4 regions of the Robinsoniella sp. RHS genome follow, and region 2 is predicted to be linked to each of the others. Evidence: predicted binding sites of a transcription regulator. Region 2 holds the regulator's gene; each other region holds the start of a gene.
What was found. The regulator Rex, encoded in region 2, represses fermentation and respiration genes when NADH is low (regulators of the CRP and FNR family bind a similar motif). The targets are predictions, from matches to a motif close to ATTGTTAANTANTTAACAAT.
Positions count from the first base shown of each region.

Region 1: the regulator Rex is predicted to act here: its motif matches at 2,820-2,839, upstream of pckA (phosphoenolpyruvate carboxykinase (ATP)).
Region 3: the regulator Rex is predicted to act here: its motif matches at 2,355-2,374, upstream of RHS_RS15645 (4Fe-4S dicluster domain-containing protein).
Region 4: the regulator Rex is predicted to act here: its motif matches at 1,215-1,234, upstream of RHS_RS01370 (iron-sulfur cluster assembly scaffold protein).

Region 1 is NZ_JNGB01000015.1:196,074-202,102, reverse strand. Features, by position in the region: gene RHS_RS08415 (ATP-binding cassette domain-containing protein) at 1-295, shown strand, start outside; gene RHS_RS30625 (GNAT family N-acetyltransferase) at 479-1,375, shown strand; gene RHS_RS30620 (DUF429 domain-containing protein) at 1,482-2,624, shown strand; gene pckA (phosphoenolpyruvate carboxykinase (ATP)) at 2,889-4,493, shown strand; gene RHS_RS08390 (FAD-binding oxidoreductase) at 4,939-6,029, shown strand, end outside.
Region 2 is NZ_JNGB01000003.1:252,076-258,104, reverse strand. Features, by position in the region: gene RHS_RS02975 (radical SAM protein) at 1-279, shown strand, start outside; gene abc-f (ribosomal protection-like ABC-F family protein) at 422-2,338, opposite strand; gene RHS_RS02965 (aspartate kinase) at 2,501-3,820, shown strand; gene RHS_RS02960 (redox-sensing transcriptional repressor Rex) at 3,982-4,632, shown strand; gene RHS_RS02955 (bifunctional ADP-dependent NAD(P)H-hydrate dehydratase/NAD(P)H-hydrate epimerase) at 4,715-6,029, shown strand, end outside.
Region 3 is NZ_JNGB01000032.1:83,107-89,135, reverse strand. Features, by position in the region: gene RHS_RS15655 (leucine-rich repeat protein) at 1-149, opposite strand, end outside; gene RHS_RS15650 (BMC domain-containing protein) at 345-884, opposite strand; gene RHS_RS15645 (4Fe-4S dicluster domain-containing protein) at 899-2,248, opposite strand; gene RHS_RS15640 (helicase associated domain-containing protein) at 2,411-3,076, opposite strand; gene RHS_RS15635 (desulfoferrodoxin family protein) at 3,260-3,652, opposite strand; gene RHS_RS15630 (hypothetical protein) at 3,883-5,274, shown strand; gene RHS_RS15625 (AraC family transcriptional regulator) at 5,456-6,029, shown strand, end outside.
Region 4 is NZ_JNGB01000002.1:13,426-19,454, forward strand. Features, by position in the region: gene RHS_RS01365 (GGGtGRT protein) at 1-456, opposite strand, end outside; gene RHS_RS01370 (iron-sulfur cluster assembly scaffold protein) at 474-1,166, opposite strand; gene RHS_RS01375 (MerR family transcriptional regulator) at 1,395-1,838, opposite strand; gene RHS_RS01380 (putative ABC transporter permease) at 1,983-2,690, opposite strand; gene RHS_RS01385 (glycosyltransferase family 2 protein) at 2,842-3,864, opposite strand; gene RHS_RS01390 (DUF4097 family beta strand repeat-containing protein) at 3,951-5,132, opposite strand; gene RHS_RS01395 (DUF1700 domain-containing protein) at 5,129-5,710, opposite strand; gene RHS_RS01400 (PadR family transcriptional regulator) at 5,697-6,023, opposite strand.

The sequences.
Region 1 (6,029 bases), on a different contig from region 2:
TTCAGCGTACAAAGGTGCAATCCTTATGGTATCTCATGACTTTTACACGGTAGCCAATTGCGTGGACTATGTATTATTGGTAGAAAATAATACTGTACGGAGAATGTCTATCCGTAAATTCAGACAGATGATTTATGCCAATCATTTTGACAAGGATTATCTGCTTTTGGAACAAAAGAAGAAAGAGACAGAAACCAGAATTCAACAGTTGCTTCAGATAAATGAATTTAGTAAGGCAAAGGATCTAATGGGATTATTAGGAGAAATTATTAAGAAAATGAGAGCATTGGAGTAGAAGTCATTGCACATGTAATATCAACTCATACTACAGAATATTTGCAAGAACGATATTTTGAGGGGGAGTCATATCAGCAGGTATGGGTTCTAACGATTCCATGAAATGGAATTGTAACTTTGTATAATAAGAATTTAGATGAAACGCATATAGGGGGAAATCGTAAAGTGTAAGGAGAAGGTTATGAAAATAATATTTCGAAACAATTGTCATATCAGAGAATTTGGGAGCGATTATTTTAAAATCAGAACATTTTTATGCGGAATTAAAGACCCAAATTATTCTTATGGCAGATGGGACTGGATGATGAAGCATGGATTTTTAAATGAATCCGAAATTTCCAGGGTTGGGGTCTGGGAAGAGGCGGGGGAAATCGTGGCGGCAGCTCTCTATGATACGGACCTGGGAAACGGACATTTTTGTATAAAGGATGGCTACAGTCATCTGAAAGAAGAGATGCTTCTTTACGCTGAAAAGAATCTAAAGAACGATGATGTATTTGAAGCATTTATTGCAGATTCTGATTTGGAATTTCAGCGTATTGCTTATCGAAACGGATACTTTCCAACTACAAATAAAGAGTGTGATGCATATTTTCCCATTGAAGAACGCTCTCTGGACTATAAATTGCCTGAGGGATTTCGAATTGCCAGCATGGCCGATCAATATGATATATTCAAGTATGGAGAGGTATTGTTTAAGGGCTTTAACCATGAAAAAGAAGACAAAAAATTTTCCCCGACAGAAAAGGAAATTGAACATGGTCATGATGAATTTAATGCTCCGAAAGTAAATAAGGAACTGAAAATGATTGCACTGGATTCAGACAGCGAGTTTGCTGCTTATTGCGGTATGTGGTATGATCAGGATTCGGAATATGGAATTGTTGAACCGCTGGCAACAATACCAAAATACAGAAAAATGGGGCTTGGCAGAGCTGTTGTCTATGAAGGAATAAAACGATGCAGAGAATTAGGAGCGAAATACATATTTGTGGGCTCTTCTCAGCAATTTTATTATTCCATTGGATTTATTCCTTATGGAAACGGAACCTATTGGGCGAAGAAGCGTGTTCAGTAATGTAAAAGCAGCAATCCAGGAAGATGCGGTCCCATAAAGTGTGATACACGGCTGCCAGAAAGTAATTTTCAAACACGCTGTAGAGTGATAAATGAAAGGAGATGTGATGAAAAAATATAATTATTTTGTTGTACTAAATGAGAGCAAAGAAAAAGTCCTTTTTTGTAAAAGGATGAAGGAGTCATGTAAAGGTATATATAGTTTTGTAGGTGGTAAAGTTGAAACTGGTGAAGACAGTATGAATGCTGCTTACAGAAAATTACAGAAAGAGACTGGTATGGGGAAGTTTGATATTAGATTATTTCATCTGATGGACATTACAAATTATGATCAGGATATTTTAATAGAACTTTATGTAGGGCGCATTCAAAAAAGTGAGAAGTTGCAAGAAGAATTAAATTCGTTGGAATGGCTTTCAATAAAGGAAGATTTCACAAATCAGGAACGTTTTGCAGGAGAACAGAATATTTCATACATCATGAAGGTGGCAATGAAATATCTGCTGAAGGAATTTGCTGCAGACAGAAGTATTGATTTAAATTCAATTTGTATTGGAGTCGATGGTTGTAAGGGTGGATGGGTTGCGGCTGTAATTAATAAGGGCAACTTATCAATTGAGAAATATGATTCTATCAAAGCAATTTTGGAAGATAATCCAGTATTTCATGAGTTTATTGTTGATATGGTTATTGGTCTGCCAAATAATGATTCACATATAAGACCTGATACAGAAGCTAGAACCCTAATACCAGGTAGAACTTCAACAATATTTGCAGTGCCTAGCAGACAGGCTGTTTATGCTAAATCAGAAGTGAAGCAGGCAGAAGAGAATAAGAAGGCATTAGGTAAAGGTCTGGCCAAACAGTCCATGGCTATTATTCCGAAAATAAGAGAATTAGATTCTTTTCTTAATTCTGAAACAAAATACAAGAACATTATAAAAGAGAGTCATCCCGAGGTATGTTTTGCAAGATTAAACAGTGCTGTTGTTATGACAAAGAAAGCCCAATTTTCGGGATTGTGTGAAAGAGTTCATATACTAAAAAAATATATATCAGAGGCAGATATAAGTGATATTCTAAAAAAAGCGAAAGAGTTAAAGTGCAATGCAGATGACATTGTTGACGCAATGTGTCTGGCCTTAACTGCAAATTTAAATCATCAAGGTCTGGGTGAAACAATTCCGGCTAAACCAATGCGTGACGAAAAAGGATTATTTATGCAAATGATTATTCCCAAAGAAGTGTGAGCACTTATGCCTTAGAATTTAACTAAAGACATAAGCACTTCTGGCAACGATTTAAAGTGTACTTTATGTTGCCAATTTTTACTGACACAGCAGGTATTTTGTATACATTTTTTATTTACAGCAACCCCAAAAGTCTATCAGATTCTGTACATGATAAACATTCATAAATTTTACATTATTTTTATAATTAAAGCTATTGACTTTTTATTCACAAAGTGAGATGATAGAAACAAATTCGGAAAAATGAAAGTGAGGTAAATTAAGATGAGTAATATTGATTTAACACAGTATGGCATTAATGGTGTAACAGAAATCGTTCGCAATCCTTCTTTTGATATGTTATTTGAGGAAGAGACAAAAGCAAGTTTAGAGGGTTTTGAAAAAGGCCAGGTAAGTGAACTTGGTGCAGTTAATGTTATGACTGGTATTTATACAGGACGTTCACCTCAGGACAAGTACATAGTTATGGATGAAAATTCTAAGGATAACGTATGGTGGACTTCTGCTGAATATAAGAATGACAATCATCCGGCTAGCCAGGAAGCATGGGATACAGTAAAGAAACTTGCTCAGGAAGTTCTTTCTAACAAAAGACTTTTTGTTGTAGACGCATTCTGTGGTGCTAACGAAGATACACGTATGGCAATTCGTTTTATCGTTGAGGTTGCTTGGCAGGCTCATTTCGTTACAAATATGTTTATCCAGCCTACAGCTGAAGAACTTGAAAACTTCGAACCAGATTTCATCGTATATAACGCTTCTAAAGCAAAAGTTGATAATTATAAAGAGTTAGGTCTTAATTCTGAAACTGCTGTAATGTTCAACATTTCCAGCCGCGAGCAGGTTATCGTTAATTCTTGGTACGGTGGAGAAATGAAGAAGGGTATGTTCTCTATGATGAACTACTATCTGCCACTGAAAGGCATTGCTTCTATGCATTGCTCAGCAAATACTGATTTGAACGGTGAAAATACAGCAATTTTCTTCGGACTTTCCGGTACAGGTAAGACTACATTGTCAACAGATCCGAAAAGACTTCTGATCGGTGATGACGAACATGGCTGGGATGACAAGGGTATCTTTAACTTTGAAGGCGGATGCTACGCAAAAGTTATCAACCTTGACAAAGAATCTGAGCCAGATATCTACAATGCGATTAAACGCGACGCTCTTTTAGAGAATGTTACGGTTGACGCTGATGGTAAAATTGATTTCGATGATAAGAGCGTGACTGAGAATACTCGTGTATCTTACCCGATTAACCATATTAAAAATATTGTTCGTCCAGTTTCAACTGCTCCAGCTGCAAAGGATGTTATCTTCTTATCAGCAGATGCATTTGGTGTTCTTCCTCCAGTATCAGTTTTAACTCCAGAGCAGACACAGTATTACTTCCTGTCTGGATTTACAGCAAAACTTGCTGGTACAGAGCGTGGAATTACAGAGCCTACACCTACTTTCTCTGCTTGCTTCGGACAGGCATTCCTGGAACTGCATCCTACAAAATATGCAGAGGAACTTGTTAAGAGAATGCAGATGAGCGGCGCTAAAGCATATCTTGTAAATACAGGATGGAATGGTTCCGGAAAACGTATCTCTATCCGTGATACACGTGGTATCATTGATGCGATTTTAGATGGTTCTATTGCAAAAGCACCAATGAAAAATCTTCCATACTTTAACTTTGAAATTCCTACAGAGCTTCCAGGCGTTGATCCTAAGATTTTAGATCCTCGTGATACTTATGCAACTGCTTCCGATTGGGAGACAAAAGCAGTAGATCTGGCACAGCGTTTTGTAAAGAACTTTGCAAAATATGAAGGTAATGAGGCTGGAAAAGCATTAGTTTCTGCAGGTCCTCAGTTATAAGATTAACCGGATTCTCTATTTTAATGAGTACGATGGTGTAATAATATAATGTGAATAAGATAGGGATCGGACTACAAAACCGCAAGGTTTGGTAGTCCGGTTCTTTTTTGCATCTAAAACTTACCAGGATCAGGCAAGGCAAAACTATTTCTTCTAGGGAATTCTTCTTTGAACCTGTTAAAAAACATTAATGCAGATACGCTGAAGCTGGATAAAGTTCTTTTCTGTTCTCTGAAGGCGAACACGTTCCCCGGAAATGGGTTATCATATGTCAGCAGCTTTGAATAATTGGTATTTGGACGGTAATGGTAAGCCATAAGTTTTTGATGCGTCAATTATAGGGGCAAATTCTGCAGGTTTATATTACAGCACATATCTTAACATATCTACATATAATATAAAAATTCTGGTGCATGCAGCCAGCATATAAAGGTTTCGATGAATCATGTTTAATGAAGATATATGCAGTAAAATCATATTGCCTATCTGTCCGGACTATAATAAGAAAAGACAGATTTTTAACAGGTCTATACAAAAATATCCTTCAGCTATTGTATATTGTGAGAATGCTGAGGACGTAAAAGAGGCAGTACTCTACGCCGCCAGACATGAGATGGACATCCGTGTAAGGGCAGGAGGGCATAATTATGAAGGGTTTTGTATTGGAAATAAGAGATTAGTAATAGACACCAGCCTTTTCAAGGACAAGAGTATTTGTGAAGACACCCATACCGTACAAATTGGAAGCGGTGTAAATAATAGAGAGCTCTACCATTTTTTGTTCCAGTATGGTTACCCTTTCCCCAGCGGTACGTGTCCTACCGTAAATGCAGTGGGTCTGACCCAAGGCGGTGGCTGGGGACATTCGTCCAGAATGTTTGGGCTTACTTGTGATTTACTTGTGGAGGCCGAGCTTGTGGATGCCCGGGGAAACCTGATTGTTGTAAATGAAACCGATCATCCGGATCTTTTTTGGGCGCTGAAGGGTGGAGGCGGAGGGAATTTTGGCGTAATTACTTCGCTCCGATATCATCTTTTGCCTAAGTATTCCAATGTAACCTATGTGGAAATTCTATATTCCAAAATCAATGAGAAAACAGCCCTTCTTTTCTTTCAGACCTGGCAGGAGTGGGTACAGAAGAAAGAAAAGCGATTTACTCCCAACAGCCGTATCTTTAATTCCGAAAAAGAAGGTATGGGAATATTTTTAAGGGGATTTTTTTACGGGACTCCGGAAGAAGCATCTGCGTCAGTACAGCCATTCTTAAAGATATGTGGGGCAAAAGCTACATTTCGTTATGTCACTTTTTTGGAGGCCACCGAGATAGATGCGTCAGTTTATCCCAAATCAGAAAAATTTCAATTTGCAGGGCGTTTTGCACGTGGAAGCTATTCGGACAGACAGATAGAGTCTATCCTTCGTCTGATAAAAGAAAGGGCCAGGGGATCAATCTATGCTTCGGTTGCCCTTTATGCCCTTGGAGGAAAGGTTCGTGATACGGATCCCTGTGACACAGCCTTTTACTACAGAAAAGC
Region 2 (6,029 bases):
GAGAGTGAAGTGGGGTATGTATTACCCGGAACGCTATATCTTAGGGGAAAGACGCGGAATGTATTTTTTGACTTTATTTCTAAAGAATATCCCAATTTGTATGAGCCGCTGAAAACGCTGTATCAAACAGGGGGAGCACCAAAGACATATAAAAACCAACTTTATCAGATGGTAAATGAATTAAAAGAAAAATACGGTTTATCCGGCAGTTATTCTAAACTAATGAAAGAGAAGATGAACCAGCCCCAGTATACACAACTCTCATTATTCGATCTGTAGAGTGGAAATATACTGGCATGTTTGATTGAGCGGCAGCAGACCGGAATAACCTGTTACGATAAAAACCCCATACTATAATCATCTGTGCAGAAACACAGGTATATTATGGTATGGGGTTTTTGATTTATCATTTCCACGCAGGCTATTCAGCCAGTTCCGCCCAGGCTTCATAAAGCGTTTCCAGTTCTTCCTGAACAGCGGCTTTTTCTGTGTTTAAGGATAGACATTTTTCAACGTCGGTATAAATCTCTTCTTTTGTCAGCAGTTCATCAATTTCGCCATCTCTGGTTTCCAGTTGGTGGATGCGGTCTTCCGTCTTTTTTAAGTCATTCTGACGTTTGCGGATACGTGCCTGTTCTTCTTTTTGCTGTTTCCAATCCAGTTTTGCGTGGTTGTCATCTTCCGATGTACCCTCAGCAGTAGCAGTGGAAGCTGCTGCATAAATCCGGGTCAGCTCATCTTTCTTTTCCAGATAATAATCGTAATTGCCGATATAGTTAACTAAAGTATTGCCGGTAAGATCCATAATACGAGTTGCCGTCTGGTTGATAAAATAACGGTCATGGGATACATAAAGGACAGTACCGGTATATTGATTTAGTGCATTTTCTAGAATTTCTTTCGAAACAATGTCCAAATGGTTGGTAGGCTCATCCAGGATGATGAAATTAGCTTTGGAGAGCATAAGTTTAGCCAGGGAAACACGTCCTCTTTCTCCACCGCTTAAATCCTTGATTCGTTTAAACACGTCATCTCCGGTAAATAGAAATGCTGCAAGGATATTACGGATTTCTGTGTTGGTAAGGTTGGGATAAGCATCGGAGAGTTCTTCAAATAAAGTTTTCTCCATGTGTAAAACATGGTGCTCCTGATCGTAATATCCGATGTGGACTTTACTTCCCAGTGTAAACTTTCCGGCATCTGCCTGAATAACACCGTTGATAATCTTTAAGATCGTTGTTTTTCCGGTACCGTTATTACCGATAATTGCAACTTTTTCTCCCCGCTTGATTTCAAAATCCAGATCCTGAAATAAGGTATTTCCATCAAAAGATTTTTTGAGTCCTTCCACGGTCAGTACATCATTTCCGCTCAGAATTTTTGGTTCCAGCGTTATGTGTATTTCAGAGGTCTGTGTTACCGGTTTGTCCAGAACTTCAATCTTATCCAACATTTTTTCACGGCTTTCCGCCCGGCGGATAGATTTTTCCCGGTTAAAGGATTTTAGTTTGGTGATAACTTCCTGCTGATGTTTGATTTCCTGCTGCTGATTTAGGTATGCTTTTAACTTTGCATCCCGGATCATCGCCCGTTTTTGCGCATAATCCGTGTAATTCCCTAGGTAGGTGGTAACCTCACCATTGTCAATTTCTACTACTTTCGTTACCACACGGTTTAAGAAATAGCGGTCATGCGCTACGATGATTACGGCACCGTTGTAGTTCAGAAGATAGGTTTCCAGCCATGCAATGGAGTTCATATCCAGGTGGTTTGTAGGCTCATCCAGGAGAATAATGTCCGGATTGGAAAGAAGCAGTTTACCAAGAGCCACACGGGTTTTCTGGCCGCCTGAGAGTGTATTGATGGGTTTGTCAAATTCGTCTTCGGTAAAGCCAAGACCCTTTAAAACCCCTACGATTTCACTTTTATAGGCATAGCCGTTTTTGTGTTCAAATTCCATTGTTAGCCGGTTATAGGTTTCCAGGATTTCGGTAAGTCTGGCACCTTCCAGGATCTTCATTTCCTGTTCCATGGTTCGGATCCGCTGTTCCAGTTCGATTACATCCCGTTTTACTTCCAAAAGTTCTTCATAAATCGTATTTTCATTTGTAACAGACTGATGCTGTGCCAGGTAGCCGATGGATTTTCCGCGGGTGATTATCACTTCACCGGAATCCGCAGGCATTTCCTGCATAATAATTTTCAGGAGGGTAGACTTACCGGCTCCGTTAATTCCCACGATTGCTGTTTTTTCACGATCTTCTATATGGAAGGAAGCATTCTTAATAATTTCAGTTGTTCCAAATGCTTTGCTTATGTTCTGACATGCAAGTATCATAAGTAATTCACCCAATCTTTCTCATATTTATCAGAAACTATTATAATAGATAATCCGGGTTTTGCAAATAGATTTCTTCAAAAATACTGGACTTTATGCATGATTTGCGATAATATAGGGATATTGTTACGTTTATGGATATACAAGAGGAGGAAATTGGTAATGAAGAAAGTAGTAAAATTTGGCGGCAGTTCATTAGCAAACGCAGAGCAGTTTCAAAAGGTAGCCGACATTATCCGTGCAGATGAAGCAAGAAGATATGTAATTCCTTCCGCACCGGGTAAACGCTTCTCAAGTGATATTAAAGTTACAGATATGCTTTATGAATGCTATGACATTGCAGAATCCGGTAAAAAATTTACCGCGAAGCTGGATAAAATAAAAGAGCGCTATAACGAAATTATCAAAGGATTGGAACTGGACCTTTCTTTGGATCATGAATTTGAAGTAATTCATGAAAATTTTGAGAACAAAGCAGGCAGCAACTACGCAGCTTCCAGAGGAGAATATTTGAATGGTATCATTATGGCAAACTATCTGGGCTATGAGTTTGTAGATGCCGCTGAAGTAATTTTCTTTGATGAAGCCGGAAACTTTGATGAAGTTAAAACAGATAAAGAACTTGCAAACAGATTAAAAGACACGGAAAGGGCGGTCGTACCCGGATTTTACGGTGCAAAACCGGACGGATCTGTTAAAACATTTTCAAGAGGCGGTTCCGATGTAACGGGTTCCATTGTTGCAAAAGCAATTCAGGCTGATTTATATGAAAACTGGACAGATGTATCCGGCTTTCTCGTGACAGATCCGCGGATCATTGAAAATCCGGAGGTAATCGAGACCATTACATACCGTGAATTAAGAGAGCTTGCATATATGGGGGCCACTGTACTTCACGAGGATGCTATTTTCCCGGTTCGCAAAGCGGAAATCCCCATTAATATTAAAAATACCAATGCTCCTCAGGAAAAGGGAACTCTGATCGTGGCTCATACCTGTCATAAACCGAAATATACGATTACCGGTATTGCCGGTAAAAAAGGTTTTGCAGCCATCAATATTGAAAAAGATATGATGAATGCGGAAATTGGATTTGGACGCAAAGTGCTTGGAGTGTTTGAAGAAAATGATATTTCTTTCGAACATATGCCTTCCGGAATTGACACCATGACCGTATTTGTACATCAGTCAGAATTTGAAGAAAAAGAACAGAAGGTACTTCAGGGAATCCAGCGAAATGTTCATCCGGATTATATTGATTTAGAATCCGATCTTGCATTGATCGCAGTAGTAGGCAGAGGAATGCGTTCTACAAGAGGCACTGCAGGAAGAATTTTCTCAGCGCTTGCCCATGCAAATATTAACGTAAAAATGATCGATCAGGGATCAAGTGAATTAAATATTATTATTGGTGTACGTAATGAAGATTTTGAGACGGCGATTAAAGCTATTTACGATATTTTCGTTACAATCCAGCTCTAACATCGATTCACCTGTCCCCATTATCGGTATGAATGTGCCAAAATGCCTGTATAACAGGAAATTTTGTATTTTCTGCCATAATAGTTTGACATGAAATTCACAATTCGTTATAATGTTTATACGATAGAGTAAACGAGATTATGCATTTGGAGGATGGTATTGTGGAGGAAAAGGAAATTTCAAAAGCCGTCATAAAAAGGCTGCCTCGTTATTACCGTTATCTGGGAGACTTGCTGGAGGATGGTGTGGAGCGGATATCTTCGAACGAATTAAGCGACCGCATGCAGGTGACAGCATCTCAGATTCGGCAGGATTTAAATAACTTTGGTGGTTTTGGACAACAGGGATACGGTTATAACGTGAAGTATCTTTACAATGAAATAGGAAAGATTTTGGGTCTGGATAAAACTTATAATATGATTATTGTAGGAGCCGGCAATCTGGGACAGGCATTGGCAAACTATGTGAAGTTTGAAAAGCGCGGGTTCTGGATTAAAGGTATCTTCGATGTAAATCCAAGGCTACAGGGCGTGACGGTACGTGGAATTGCGATTCGGATGACAGATGATCTTCCGCAGTTTGTCAGAGATAATGAGATTAAAATTGCAGCGCTTACCCTGCCTAAGGAGAACGCTGAACAGATGGCGAACCTGCTGATTGAGAACGGCGTGAAGGCAATCTGGAATTTTGCTCATATTGATCTGCGCCTGCCGGAGGATGTAATTGTAGAAAATGTACATCTTTCAGAGAGCCTGATGCAGTTATCCTATAACATTAACCGTTATGAAAGAGAACATGAAATTAAAGAATAAGTAAGTGGACAAAATAACGCGTAGGAGGATATCAGAAAGATATTTTTACGCGTTGTTTTGCGTTTGAAAGTGGGTGAAAGATATGGAGTACCTGGTAACAGCAGAAGAAATGAAGCGCTGCGATCAGACAACAATAGAAAAGATAGGGGTACCATCCATGGTTTTGATGGAACGGGCAGCCCTGGCATGTGTGGAAGAGCTGGTGGACGGCAGTTTTAACCTTGAAAATGTACTGGTGGTGTGTGGAAGCGGCAATAATGGTGGCGATGGTTTTGCCATTGCAAGGCTGCTGCATCTGCGAGGGATAGCTGTTTGTGTATATTTTGCGGGAAATGAGGCATCTTGTACACAAGAAACCAGATTGCAGAAGAATATCTGCGAAAAATATGGTGTGATTTTTGTAAGTAAGTTGGGGGTAGGTGAATATACTAGTATAGTAGACGCTATGTTTGGAGTAGGTCTATCCAGAAATATCGAAGGCCATTATGCGGATGTGATCGGTTATATGAATCAGTCAGAGGCAGCTGTTCTGGCGGTGGATATAGCTTCCGGAATCAGTGCGGACACCGGGAAAGTGATGGGAACGGCGGTAAGGGCAATAAAAACAGTAACGTTTGCATTTAAAAAGATCGGCCACGTCTTATATCCCGGAACAGAGTATGCAGGGGGCGTCATTGTGAAGGATATAGGAATTACCGTGGATGGTTTTGGAAATCAGCTGCCTGGAGTCGTCTCTTACACAGAAAGGGATATGCAGCAGCTGCCTCCCAGATTTGCGTATTCCAATAAGGGCACTTACGGAAAGGTTCTTGTAGTGGCCGGAACTTATAATATGTGCGGGGCAGCTTTTCTATCAGCAAAGGCAGCCTATAAATCAGGGGCAGGACTGGTGCGGATTTTCACGGAAGAGAGTAACCGTACCATGCTCCAGACTATGCTGCCGGAAGCGATTCTTACCACTTATGATACCTGTGATTACAGGCATGAGCAGTTGGAAGAAGCAGCAGACTGGGCAGATGTGATTGTATTTGGACCCGGAATTGGAAAGAAAGCAGAAAAGCGCAGAATGCTGGAACTTCTTATAAAGGTACAGGATAAGCCGCTTTTGATTGATGCAGATGGTCTGAATCTGCTGGCAGAAAATCCACAGCCTTTGGGCGAACGGAAACGTCCGGCAGTGGTGACGCCTCATGTGGGCGAAATGAGCAGACTCTGTCATGCAGAAAAAAAAGATATTCTGGATAACCTATTACAAACAGCGTGTACTTATGCATCTAAACAGAGAGTGGTCTGTGTATTAAAGGATGCAAGGACAATTGTATCAGACGGGCAGAAAATCTATGTGAACCAGAGTGGAAATAACGGAATGGCAGTGGGTGGTTCCGGGGATGTGCTTA
Region 3 (6,029 bases), on a different contig from region 2:
CCGGTCTCTTGATTTTCTGTAAATGCTTCTGTCTGAGGCATTGGATTTTCTCCTGTTTCATTCGCAAATACCACGATATTGGATGAAACTGCAATTGACGCTGCCATAATGATACTAAGAATTCGTTTACTCTGCTTGAATCTCTTCATAACTCATTTCCTCCTTGTGTAATTTTATGCATTAATTTACAAGCATATTTCTAATTATATACCTCTTGTTTGTAAAATGCAACACTGCTGACTAAAGCTATTTTCAGCACAATAGATCTCAATTAAAAAGGCAAAGCCTATAAATGGCTTTGCCTCTGCTATAACTCTTAATCGATTTTCTTTTTACAACATTAATTACAGTAACGCTTCATACAACTTATCTGTCGGTCTTGGAATCACTACGCTGTGAACCATAAGCTCGCTCACTGCCTCTGCCGCCTTCACTGCTTCTGTTACGGCACTTACATCTCCGCTCATAGTAACGAATCCTTTACCGCCTACCGCAAATCCGGTACGAATCTCAATCAGCGTGATCGCTGCTGCCTTTGCTGCAGTATCTGCTGCAACGATAGCCGATGCAACGGAATAAAATTCGATGACGCCCACTGCCCCTTCTGTAGGAACCTGCGAAGTACTGCTGATGGCAGGCATAAGCTGGTCACTGACATTGGCAATTAATAATTTATCTACCAGGAAATGTCCTGCTGCTGCTTCTCCGACTTTCATGGAAGCATCTACACTCCCTGTATCTCCACCAATGATAATCATATATTTTCCAGGACAGATTGTAGATGATCTCAATAATTCTACATTCGCTGCCTTTAACATTTCATCACAGGTTTCAATTCCTTTCGCTATACTGGATAGTTCTATCATTCCAACTGAATTTCCCATTCCTTAATCCTCCATTAGTTTTCACTGATTCTGATGCCAGATGATGTTACATCACATACGGTTCCATTTATGCTTGCATGTATATTTGTGGATAAACCTGTTGCATCAGCACTGGCAATCACGTCACCTTCACACACCTTGTCACCCACATTTTTTACGGCTACTGCCGGCTTGCCTATATGTTGTGACAATGGGATGAAAACTTCTTTCGGATGAAGTTCTATACAGTCATGTGCATGTAATCCATTGTATTTGCCCAGATCCAGTCTGGCAATTAAACGGTCGGTTGGGACTCTGTTCAACTCCACTGTCGGTCTGGAGACAGGATGCATGTTCTTTTCAACCGTAATTCCTCTTTCCTGGAGCTTTCCTTTCATATATCCGTTGACTCTTCTTGGAGAAAGCCCCATAGGACATGAGAATAATTCACATAATCCGCAGTTACAGCAATTTACCGCATCACCAAAACATTCCTCAAATTGTTTATCAGAATCAATGCTATTCTCTCTCCAGATGTTTCTCATAACAAGATGTGGTTTAATGCGGTGGCCAATCTGGAATCTCGGACATAAATCTGTACACATACGGCACTGTATACAAGCACTTCTTGCCTGGTGTTTGATCCTGTCCATAGGCACATGGGTTCTTTCAATTAAATAATGATTTTTTGGCAGTACAATAATATTTCCGGTTGTCTTTGTTACGAACTGCTGGTCTATCGCCTCGTCATCTGCAACCACTCGTCCCATCATTGGTCCACCCAGAATAATTGCATAATCGGAAATCTTCGGGTTAGCTGCCTGAATACATTCTCTGATCGGTGTTCCGATAGGTACCTGAAGCATAATCGGCTCCTGAACCTCTCCCACAACAGAAAGAAATTTACTGGTATTTTTTTTACCGTGAACTATGGCATTATACATTCCGACAATAGTACCGACATTGTTGATTACCGCACCAACCTCAATCGGAAGCCCTCTCTCGGGGACACTTCTTCCGGTTACCTGCTGAACGATAACCTGTTCATCTCCTGCCGGATAGAACGTCCGCATTTCAAAGATTTCGATATCCGCACCGTTTTTTTCAATGGCTTCCCTTAATGCAGCTATCTCCGGTTTGTATTTCGCTTTTATTGCAATGACAGATTTCTTGGCTTCCAGATGTGTGGAGATCATCATAATTCCTTTAATCAGCTCATCTGCAAATGTTCTGCACAAATATTTATCTGTTTCTATCAGGGGCTCACACTCAGCAGCATTTACAATATAGTATTCTGCTTTGGTATTCAATTTCACATGTGTAGGAAATCCTGCACCGCCCGCACCGACGATCCCGGCATCTTTAATTGTTTCAATCAGATTCATAGTTTTCTCCATTCATTATTTAACATTATCTTGCCACATAAAACATTTCCTAAATCAGAAAAAAGACACAGTGATCCTGTATTTTGTTTTTTGTTGAATTTTGTTGTTTGATAATAAAATAACGCACTTTAAACTATTTGTCAAGTTGACATCACAGAAAAGTCAATATTTTATACCTATTTCTTTCAATTTTTTGATTTTCTCTGAATCCAGATTTAACGTGCCGTCTCCCCGTACTTTTTCCCGCTGTGTATAGACCCATCTTCCCAGGCGCTTTCCGTCCCCGGTCACATAATCTACAGGCACTTGAAGATTTCCAAAAGTTTCATAATAACACTGGGCCTCTTCATACCATTCATCCCATGCTCTTCTTTGCCGCTTCCTCCAGACCATACCTAATACTTCCAGTTTTAACTGCCTCTGGTAACTTAAATTATTCTTTCGGAAACATTTTCTCTGGTAGCTGATCCATTCTCCAATTGCTGCATCCTGATATATCAAATTCCTCGGAATGTCAATATTTCCATTTTCGATATAATATCTTTTACAGTACTCATACCAAATATTCCATTCTGTCCGTACGCTTATTTTCCAGATCATCCCAATCTGGTCCAGCAGATATATTTTGTGGGCATCTATCCTGTAAACCCCTTTTTCATGATACGCCGCCCGCTGCCGTTCAATCCACCGCCCTAATAAATATCCATTTTCCGTCCTGTACTTCACAGGGATTTTCAGGTTTCCATTCTTCAGATAATATTCTTTTGCAAACTGATACCACCCAGTCCATTCTAAACGGGTATAGTGCCGCTTTACTCTATGCTCCATTGTATATCACTCCCTCTCCTTCATATTGTAAATCTGTTACAACAGGGGATCTGTTTATCAGATGTATTTCAAATCCTTTATACGCAAAAGAGCCTTAAATCTGTATTACCTACAGGCTTAAAGCTCTCGTTACTTTTCACAATCCAGCTCTATACCAGATAGATTTTTTTCCTTTTTCTTCCATTATATCAGCGTAGTTTTGTCGTTCTTCCACAATCCGTGAAGATTGCAGTATGCATAGGCACTTATAATGCTTTCATTCTCGGCAAGTGCAAAGGCAGCTGTAGGTTCATCAAGCGGTGCCAGGACTTTGCGATACACTCCTTTTGTAGTACGTATACAAATCCACCCTATGTAATGCTGTTCCGTCATGGGATGCGGCGCGGCACCAACATTGACAATCACTTGTGATCCGTATACAATGATTTCCGGAACATGTTTTTCATTTGCTGCTTCTGTGCTGTTTGGTACTAATTCCTCCATTTTATCTTCGCAGCAAACAAGAACACCCCCGCCTTTTTGGATTAACTCCACAATGTTGCCACAATGTTTACAAATATAAAATTTTTGCTCCATACCTTTTCTCCTTTGTTATTTTGTTTATAGGAAAAGACTCTTTTATTGAGTCATCATACCGTTTTAAACTGCTTAGTGCTTGAAATTAAATATAAATATATCTGCATAAATTGACAAAAAAGGAAAAAATATTACAATTTATTTATTTTTTTAGCAAGAAATAAAATTTAAATGAGTTTATAATGAAATTTATTGATTTAAATATATTATCAAATATGAGGTGCCGCACAATGGTAGGTATATTATTAAATGAACTTGTAACTATCGCAAAAACTTCAAAAACAGACTTTGCACTGCATATGAATATGACTCCCAGTGGACTTAGCAAAATTTTAACCGGAAAAAGATTACCCATGCTAAAAGAAAAATGGGAATTCTGTAATCAGGCAGCAAACTATTTCTCACAGCATATTTATGCAAGAAATTGTTATCTGAAATTACAGCGTATTTTTCCGATCATCTATGATTTTGATTCACAGCGTGAGCTTGAGGAGTTTATACGTTCATCTGTGGAATACGCTTTGAATCGTGATTTTGCATGTGAAAATAAAGTCCCCACAGATTATTATGAAAAAGGCCCTTACTATATGGGGGATAAAATGATTTTAAATATTTTGTGCATTATGATTTCCGATGTAATCGTAAATAGTGCTGAAAATGAATCATTTGTATTCTACAGTTCCTTTTTCAATTATGATATTTATTATGATGAAATATTCAAAAGAATTAAAGCCACCTGTCCAGACAAAATGCGAAGTGTAATTATAAATTATCTGGTTAATTTATCTCAGTTTGATACCCTTACGGTAAATCAATTCGATATTCTTGGCAATATTACACGGTTACAGGAATATTCCCAGATGAATCTTTGGGAGATGAATAACCAGATAAGCCATCCTTTTATTCTTTTAAAAGGAAAATTTCTGGTGTATTTTACTACACAGATAGATGGAACTATTTTTATGCAGTTAATTCAGTATAAAAGCTATTTAACAATATTTCTCAATACTTTGTTAAATGGAAATATAAATAAATTAAGTTATACTACAAAGGAAGCAATTGCATATTTAGACAAGCATCCTTCCTTTGTGGATGAATTGACAGACAGCGGCATTGATGCAGTATATAACTTTCTTTCCATGGGCTATTTAATTAAAGATGACGATATTAAGCGCAAAGAAAATAAAGTGATTTTAAATAAACAGATGCAAAAATTGTTCAAAAGAATTCTGTCTGACGACTCTGCCTTTTATGTTTCTAATTACGCAATGACCGGCTTTTATACAAAAGGCAAAATTATCGTTCCTCTGTCCGGTGAAATAAAAATCCCAGCGGAAACCCGTATCTCCTTCCTGAAAAGATTTAATAAATATGTGACTCGAAATGACAAGAAAAAATTAAAAATTATTACCAATGATTTTCCACCGGTTACTATACTTTTTTCCGGTAAGTTTACTATTATTTATACTTATAACAGCACAGACAAACTGGAAAAATTACATGTTTTCAAGACCCGGAAAATGTATGATATTATAAATAATCAAATTCAGGAGAAGATCAAGAACATGATAGATTTAAGTTACGAATTGTGGGATGCTTATATTAATGATCTTACGAAATAGTAATCACATTTATACGGACATAGTAAGGGAATTTAAACGGCATGACAAAAAGCATTGACCCTCAGCGCTTTTTGCCATGCCGTTTTTAGCGATCCATTCAGATAAATTATTACTTCTTATTAGGCTGTCGCAATAACATCCACTTATGCTATAATAATTTACAGAAAGGAAGGAGCAGAAAATGAACGATATATCCCCTTTAGAAAAAGCCGTCAGCTATATTGAAACCCATTTAGAGGAAAACATCGGACTAAATGATGTCGCCATGGAAACCGGTTATTCCTATTATCACATGACCCGCCTGTTTGCCTCCGCCTTAGGGGAACCCGTTGGCAGCTACATCCATAAACGTAAACTCTACAATGCATCCAGGAAACTTCTGTATACCGATATGCGGGTAATTGATATTGCGTTGGAAAGTGGATTTGAATCCTCCGAGGCATTTAGCCGCGCTTTTAAATCCATATTTGGAAGCAGCCCCACAGTTTACCGTAAGAATGGGCTGGATTTGGTAATAAAAGCAAAAAAGGAATTAGATAAGAAAAGCCTGAGACACATTACCGGAAACATTACATTAGAACCGGTAATTGTGGAAATGGAGGAGGTGAAACTGGCTGGAATCCGTGGAACGACAACCCTCGCCGATAATCGCCTGCCTGATCTGTGGGAACAATATCTGCAGCTTCGTGAAAAATATTCTGCCGGGAATGCAGATGGTTTCAGTGTATGTGAAACAGACAGGGCTGTTTATGACG
Region 4 (6,029 bases), on a different contig from region 2:
GATAACGCGTAATGGTTTTTTACGAACCTTGTTTGCTTTTTCTGCAATACCGATAGCGCCTTCAGCTGCTGCGAAAGACTCATGGCCTGCTAAGAATGCAAAACATTCTGTGTCTTCTTCCAGTAACATTTTACCAAGGTTACCATGTCCAAGACCTACTTTACGCTGGTCAGCAACGGATCCCGGGATACAGAAAGACTGAAGTCCTTCACCGATAGCTGCTGCTGCATCTGCTGCTCTTCTGCAGTCTTTTTTGATTGCAATTGCTGCGCCTACAGTGTAAGCCCATTTTGCATTTTCAAAACAGATTGGCTGAATACCTTCAACCTGATTATATACATCTAAGCCTGCTGCTTTTGTAACTTCTGCTGCTTCTTCGATAGAGTTAATACCATACTCTTTTAAAACAGCCAGAATTTGTTTTTCTCTTCTTTCATATGATTCAAATAAAGCCATTCTTTTCCCCTCCTCTATTATTCATGTCTTGGGTCGATGATTTTCACTGCGTCTGCAACTCTACCATACTGACCTTTAGCTTTTTCAAATGCTGTGTTAGCATCATCACCTGCTTTGATGAAATCCATCATTTTACCAAAACTTACGAACTGGTAACCGATGATTTCGTCATCTGCATCTAAAGCAACACCTGTAACATAGCCATCTGTCATTTCAAGATAACGAGGACCTTTTGCAAGAGTTCCATACATTGTACCAACCTGAGATCTGAGGCCTTTACCTAAATCTTCAAGTCCGGCACCGATTGGAAGTCCGTCTTCTGAGAAAGCACTCTGTGTTCTGCCATAAACAATCTGTAAGAATAATTCTCTCATTGCTGTATTGATAGCGTCACATACTAAGTCTGTATTTAAAGCTTCAAGGATTGTTCTTCCTGGTAAGATTTCGGAAGCCATTGCTGCGGAATGAGTCATACCTGAACATCCGATTGTCTCTACTAATGCTTCCTGGATAACGCCCTCTTTAACATTTAATGTTAATTTACAGGTACCCTGCTGAGGTGCACACCAGCCTACACCATGTGTTAAACCGGAAATGTCTTTAATTTCTTTTGCTTTTACCCATTTTGCTTCTTCTGGGATCGGAGCAGCACCATGAGCCACGCCTTGCGCTACTTTACACATCGTTTCTACTTCATGTGAATAAATCATTTTAAGACTCCTTTCAAAAATGAATTCTTTGGATATGTACGTGTTCATATCGTTAGATATTTAACACCATACTTGATATCATTTTCTCATAAAACGTCAAAATAGTCTAGTGTTTTTTGTAAAAAAGTGTTGCCTAAAACAGGGAAAACAGGAGAATACCCCTTTTAAGCCCGACAAACACCGCAGCAGTAAGAAAGAGAATGGAATTTTCCACTCTCTTTCTTTCCCTTAACTGGCAGCATTCTTCAATCGTACAACGCATTGATCATCACATTCTACATATTTAATCTGTTTAAGGGGTGCCTCGGAGCCCAGCCTGCATGCCGCATTATAATATTCTACTTTAAAATTAATGTGGTCCAGATTGCTTTCCAGTTCTTCTATATGCTTTTCCACTACGCGCTTATGCGCGATAACCATCTGACGGCGTTCTTTCAGAGTTACATCTCCCTTTGCGCACAGTGCTACAAATCTGCGAATGTCGGCTATTGGCATATCCGTTGCTTTCAGGCAGGATATAATCGATATCCAGTCAAGATCTTTGTCATTGTAAATCCGAACACCTGCTTCATTTCTCTTTACAGTTGGCAGCAACTGTTCTTTTTCATAATAGCGCAGTGTTGATGCCGGTAATCCCGTTATTTCAGAAACTTGCTTTATTTTATATTCCATAATATGACCCCCTTATCATACATTAAAGTAACTTTAACATTTGTCTTTTATTATAATATGAATCAGGGATAATTTCAATCAATAAAAAATACAAATCATGATTCCCCTAATAACTGCACGGGTTCAGGGATTATTTCCTTTATTTTATGTATCCGATTTCACCACATCACCTCTCAAATGAGGTTCTGAGATATATTTCATTTTCGGAAAGTACTTTTTCATTACATGGTCGGGAAAATATTTATCCAACCTCATTTCCACCACATTTTTAGCAGGTCTGTTTAACTGTCTCTCTGACATACGAAGCAGCGCCACACCAGATATGGTTGCAGTCACTACCATAAAACATACCGCTATTTTTGTTACTAATATCCCTGCTTTTCTCGGCGCCCGTTCAATTAATCCGGAAAGAAGCGGATAAACCCATTTTGCCCAGGCGATCGCTACCACTCCCCAGAAAATACAGAATATTAAATTCACATAATGTCCCAGGGTAAAGGGCAATCCGGAATAGTCCCAAAATGTAACCCCCAGCATCACCTGGCAGACATAACCGCAGATAAATTCAAATATGCCCCCTAAAACATATCCTTTAATGAATATATTAAAAGTTTTCATTTCTTTCGTGCTATGTAAAAAAACAGTAAATAAGGCGCATCCAAGACCCCATACGGAACTGAATGGCAGGAATAGGTTACTGGTTCTGCTGGAAATTTCCCCAAATGCAAAATAGCACCAGATTGTCTCCAGGATGCATCCCATTATCCCTCCCATCATAAAAATCCAAAATATTTTATATTTATTATATCCTACTGCAAATCTTTCTCTTTTCAAACTTCCCTTTGTGTTCATAGTTATACCTCCCGCATATCGCAGTCCTGCCTGCGATACTGCCTTAATAAATAGTTTGAAAGCGCTTTTCTTTCAAACTTTGCCTCCTTCATTTATAATGTGCTTCCCAGTCTGTGGCAGGAATATGCCACAATCCCCGGGATACATTCCATTAATTAAATCCATAAAGTCTTTGAAGTAAATGATAACAGCCAAGTACTGTGCGCCTTCCTAATCTACCCGGAAGATTTACACCAATACCAATGCAGCTATATCTCACTTTTCGATACATGCGGCTGTCAAGATTTTTTAAATATCTCCAAATCTGTTTCAGTTCTTTACCGCTGTCCGGTGTATCTTTCAGCATTGCCAGGATCGTGGCAATTGCCATTGCCAGTTTCAGATTTGTATACATCGTCTTACGCAAAGAACGTTCTTTGATCATAAACTGTTTCTTATGCATATAGTCAATTAAGTTACGGGTTACCCGGTAATGCTGATCCATTCGTCCAATCATTACGGATTCCTGAACCGACTGATCTTCTCTTCCTATAAAATACCGGTAGAAATTTAAATCCAGGTACCGAATTGTCCGAACATAAGGCAGGGGTTGAAAGACATAAATATTATCTACATAAAAAGTATGTTCAGGCAATACCAGCCCACTGTTTCTCACCAATTCTGTGCGGTAAATAAGGGAATGCATCATCAGATAATTGGTTACCGGAAGTCCTCTGGTATCTTTCCAGGTAAATGTTTCTCCGGTTTTCATATACCGCCGGTAATTAATTACCTTCTTCCGCTTTGCACCCTGTTTTTCATATACAAAATTAGATACTACCAGATCCGGCATTTCATCTGAAGCAATTAGTTCTTTCAGTTCTTCCAGAATCTTTTTGTATGCCTCCTGATTAACCCAGTCGTCACTGTCTACAACTTTCAGGTAGAGTCCTTTTGCATTGGCAATTCCTGTGTTCAGAGCTCCGCCATGCCCCTTATTCTCCTGATGTATAGCACGCACTATGTTTGGATATTTTGATTCATATTTCTGTGCAATAGATAGTGTATGGTCTTTTGAACCGTCATCAATTACAAGTATTTCCACATCATCCTGACCGGTCAGTAAGGTCTTGATACAATGTTCCATATAATCCTGTGATTGATAACAAGGTACTATGACAGATAAAATTTTCATAGGCTTCTTCCCTTCGTATAAATTCTGCTTTCGTTTTTCTATCACTCTAACAGACAAATATCAAGAATTTATCAACTTATTGTAAACTACTCTTCTGCGCTGATAGAGATTCTGGCGTTATATTCAACGCTTACTCTGATCTGTTTATCTTTTCCGTTATCCCTGGTATAATCGTCTCCGTAATGCTCACCGTTAATGCTGACTTCTCCATCATCCGTATCCAGATAAAAATCATATTCTTTTTCTGATTTTGCCAGAGTCAGGTCAACATCACCGTATTCGTTCTTGATATTAGTATCTGACGTGTTCAGGTTATCTATACTGCATTTTCCGTTTTCCTGACGAATATTATTTTTTACAGCCGTAATATCTGTTCCTTTGACTGTTCCATAATCACTTTCTATGTTCAGACTATTAGTCTTAACGTTTCTAAGACCGATAGCTCCGTATTCACCGTTTACTGTAAGCAGATTCATTCTTTTATTTTTCGTGTTTCCTTCCATATTACGCAGGTCCACAGAGCCGTTGTTATTCATAATCTCTACCTGATCGGCTTTCATCTGATCAACTGTAACATTACCGTAGTCTGTGCTTATTTTCACATTTTTTGCAGTAATATTTTTCAATTCCAAATCACCGGAACTGGTATCATTATCAATCTTCAGTTCTGGAACAACACAATTTTCCATTTCTAATTTACCATAATCCAGATTCAGACTGAGTTCTTCCATATTTACATTCGTAATATTGATATTTCCGCTGTCGCCTTCTAATATCAGTTTCTTAATATCTGCCTGATTCAGACTCAGCTCACCATAATCTGATCGTACTTTCAGCTGATCCAATTCAATACCTTTTGGCAGAATCAGTTTAATATAATCTTCTTTTTTCTGATTAGCGAAATTACCGATGCCAATGAGACTGATCCCGTTTTGATGGACACTTTTCAGGTTGAAACTAACCTTCCCATTATCAGCTTTATATTCCGGTTTGGCGAACATATCATCGTAGCCATATTCCAGCCGGAATGAATCCCCCTGTTCTATATAGATATTGCCATAACCCGCACTTATTTCTAAATTTTTTATATCTTTTAAACTTTTTGTTTCTTCTAAATATTTTCCCTGATCATTTCCAGTATAAATTCCTTCTGAAGTCAGTCTCAATCCCAGGCTGCCACCCAGTGCAAGACCGGTTACCATAACAATGCCTCCTGCAAGTGTCAGGCATCCTGCGGTGATCAGCAAAACTTTCTGATACTTTTTCATGACTTTTTCCTCCTCTTTAAAATGTTTCTGAACATTTTACCAATCCCTTTTACCATACGTCTGCCGATTCCGATAATCCCAAATCCTACAAAGATTCCAATTCCAACAGCTGCCATTCCAAGTCCGAGCAATGCAATGCCGGTCGCTGGTTGGGTAAATAAAAGGTAAATTCCACAAAATGCCGTAACAATCCCTCCGGCCAATGCACACAGGTCTACCAGAATTGCAGACCCCACAAACGCAACTACCACCAGGAGCATAGAAGCAAACAGGGCTACCATCGCAAATGCCATTGGAAGTGCCACAGGAGCTGCACAGATCCCTAATATTATGATCCAAAGAGTGCTGAATCCTTTTTTTACATCTACCTGTTCTTCCATCCGCTTAATTGCAGCATCCGTAATAATCTGATATGCTACTTCACGGGGAGTTCCAAGTTCCTGAATGATCTCCTGTTCCTTTTCCGGTCCGGCATCTTCAAAATATTCCGTATAATAATCCATCGCTGTATCGAACTCTTCCTTTGGCAGCTTTCGAAGTTCACGCGCCAGAGTCCGCAAATATTCATTCTTGCCCATTTTTAGTTCCTCCCAAAATTATTTCTTCTATTCCTGCTCGATAAGTAATCCATTCATCTACAAAATGCTGATATTGTTTCTTTCCTTCGGGAGTCAGATAATAATATTTTCGATTCCTCCCCTGAAATGGCTGGTCATAAGTTCCCAGATAGCCATGATTCTGTAATCTTCTCAATACCGGGTAAAGCGTAGACTCCTTTAAATCCGTTACCTTTTTCATTTCCTGGGAAATAGAGTATCCATACGTATCTCCCTTTGCAATAATCGCCAGGACAATTGCATCTGTAAGTGCCGCTCCCAATTGATAAGTCATCTTACC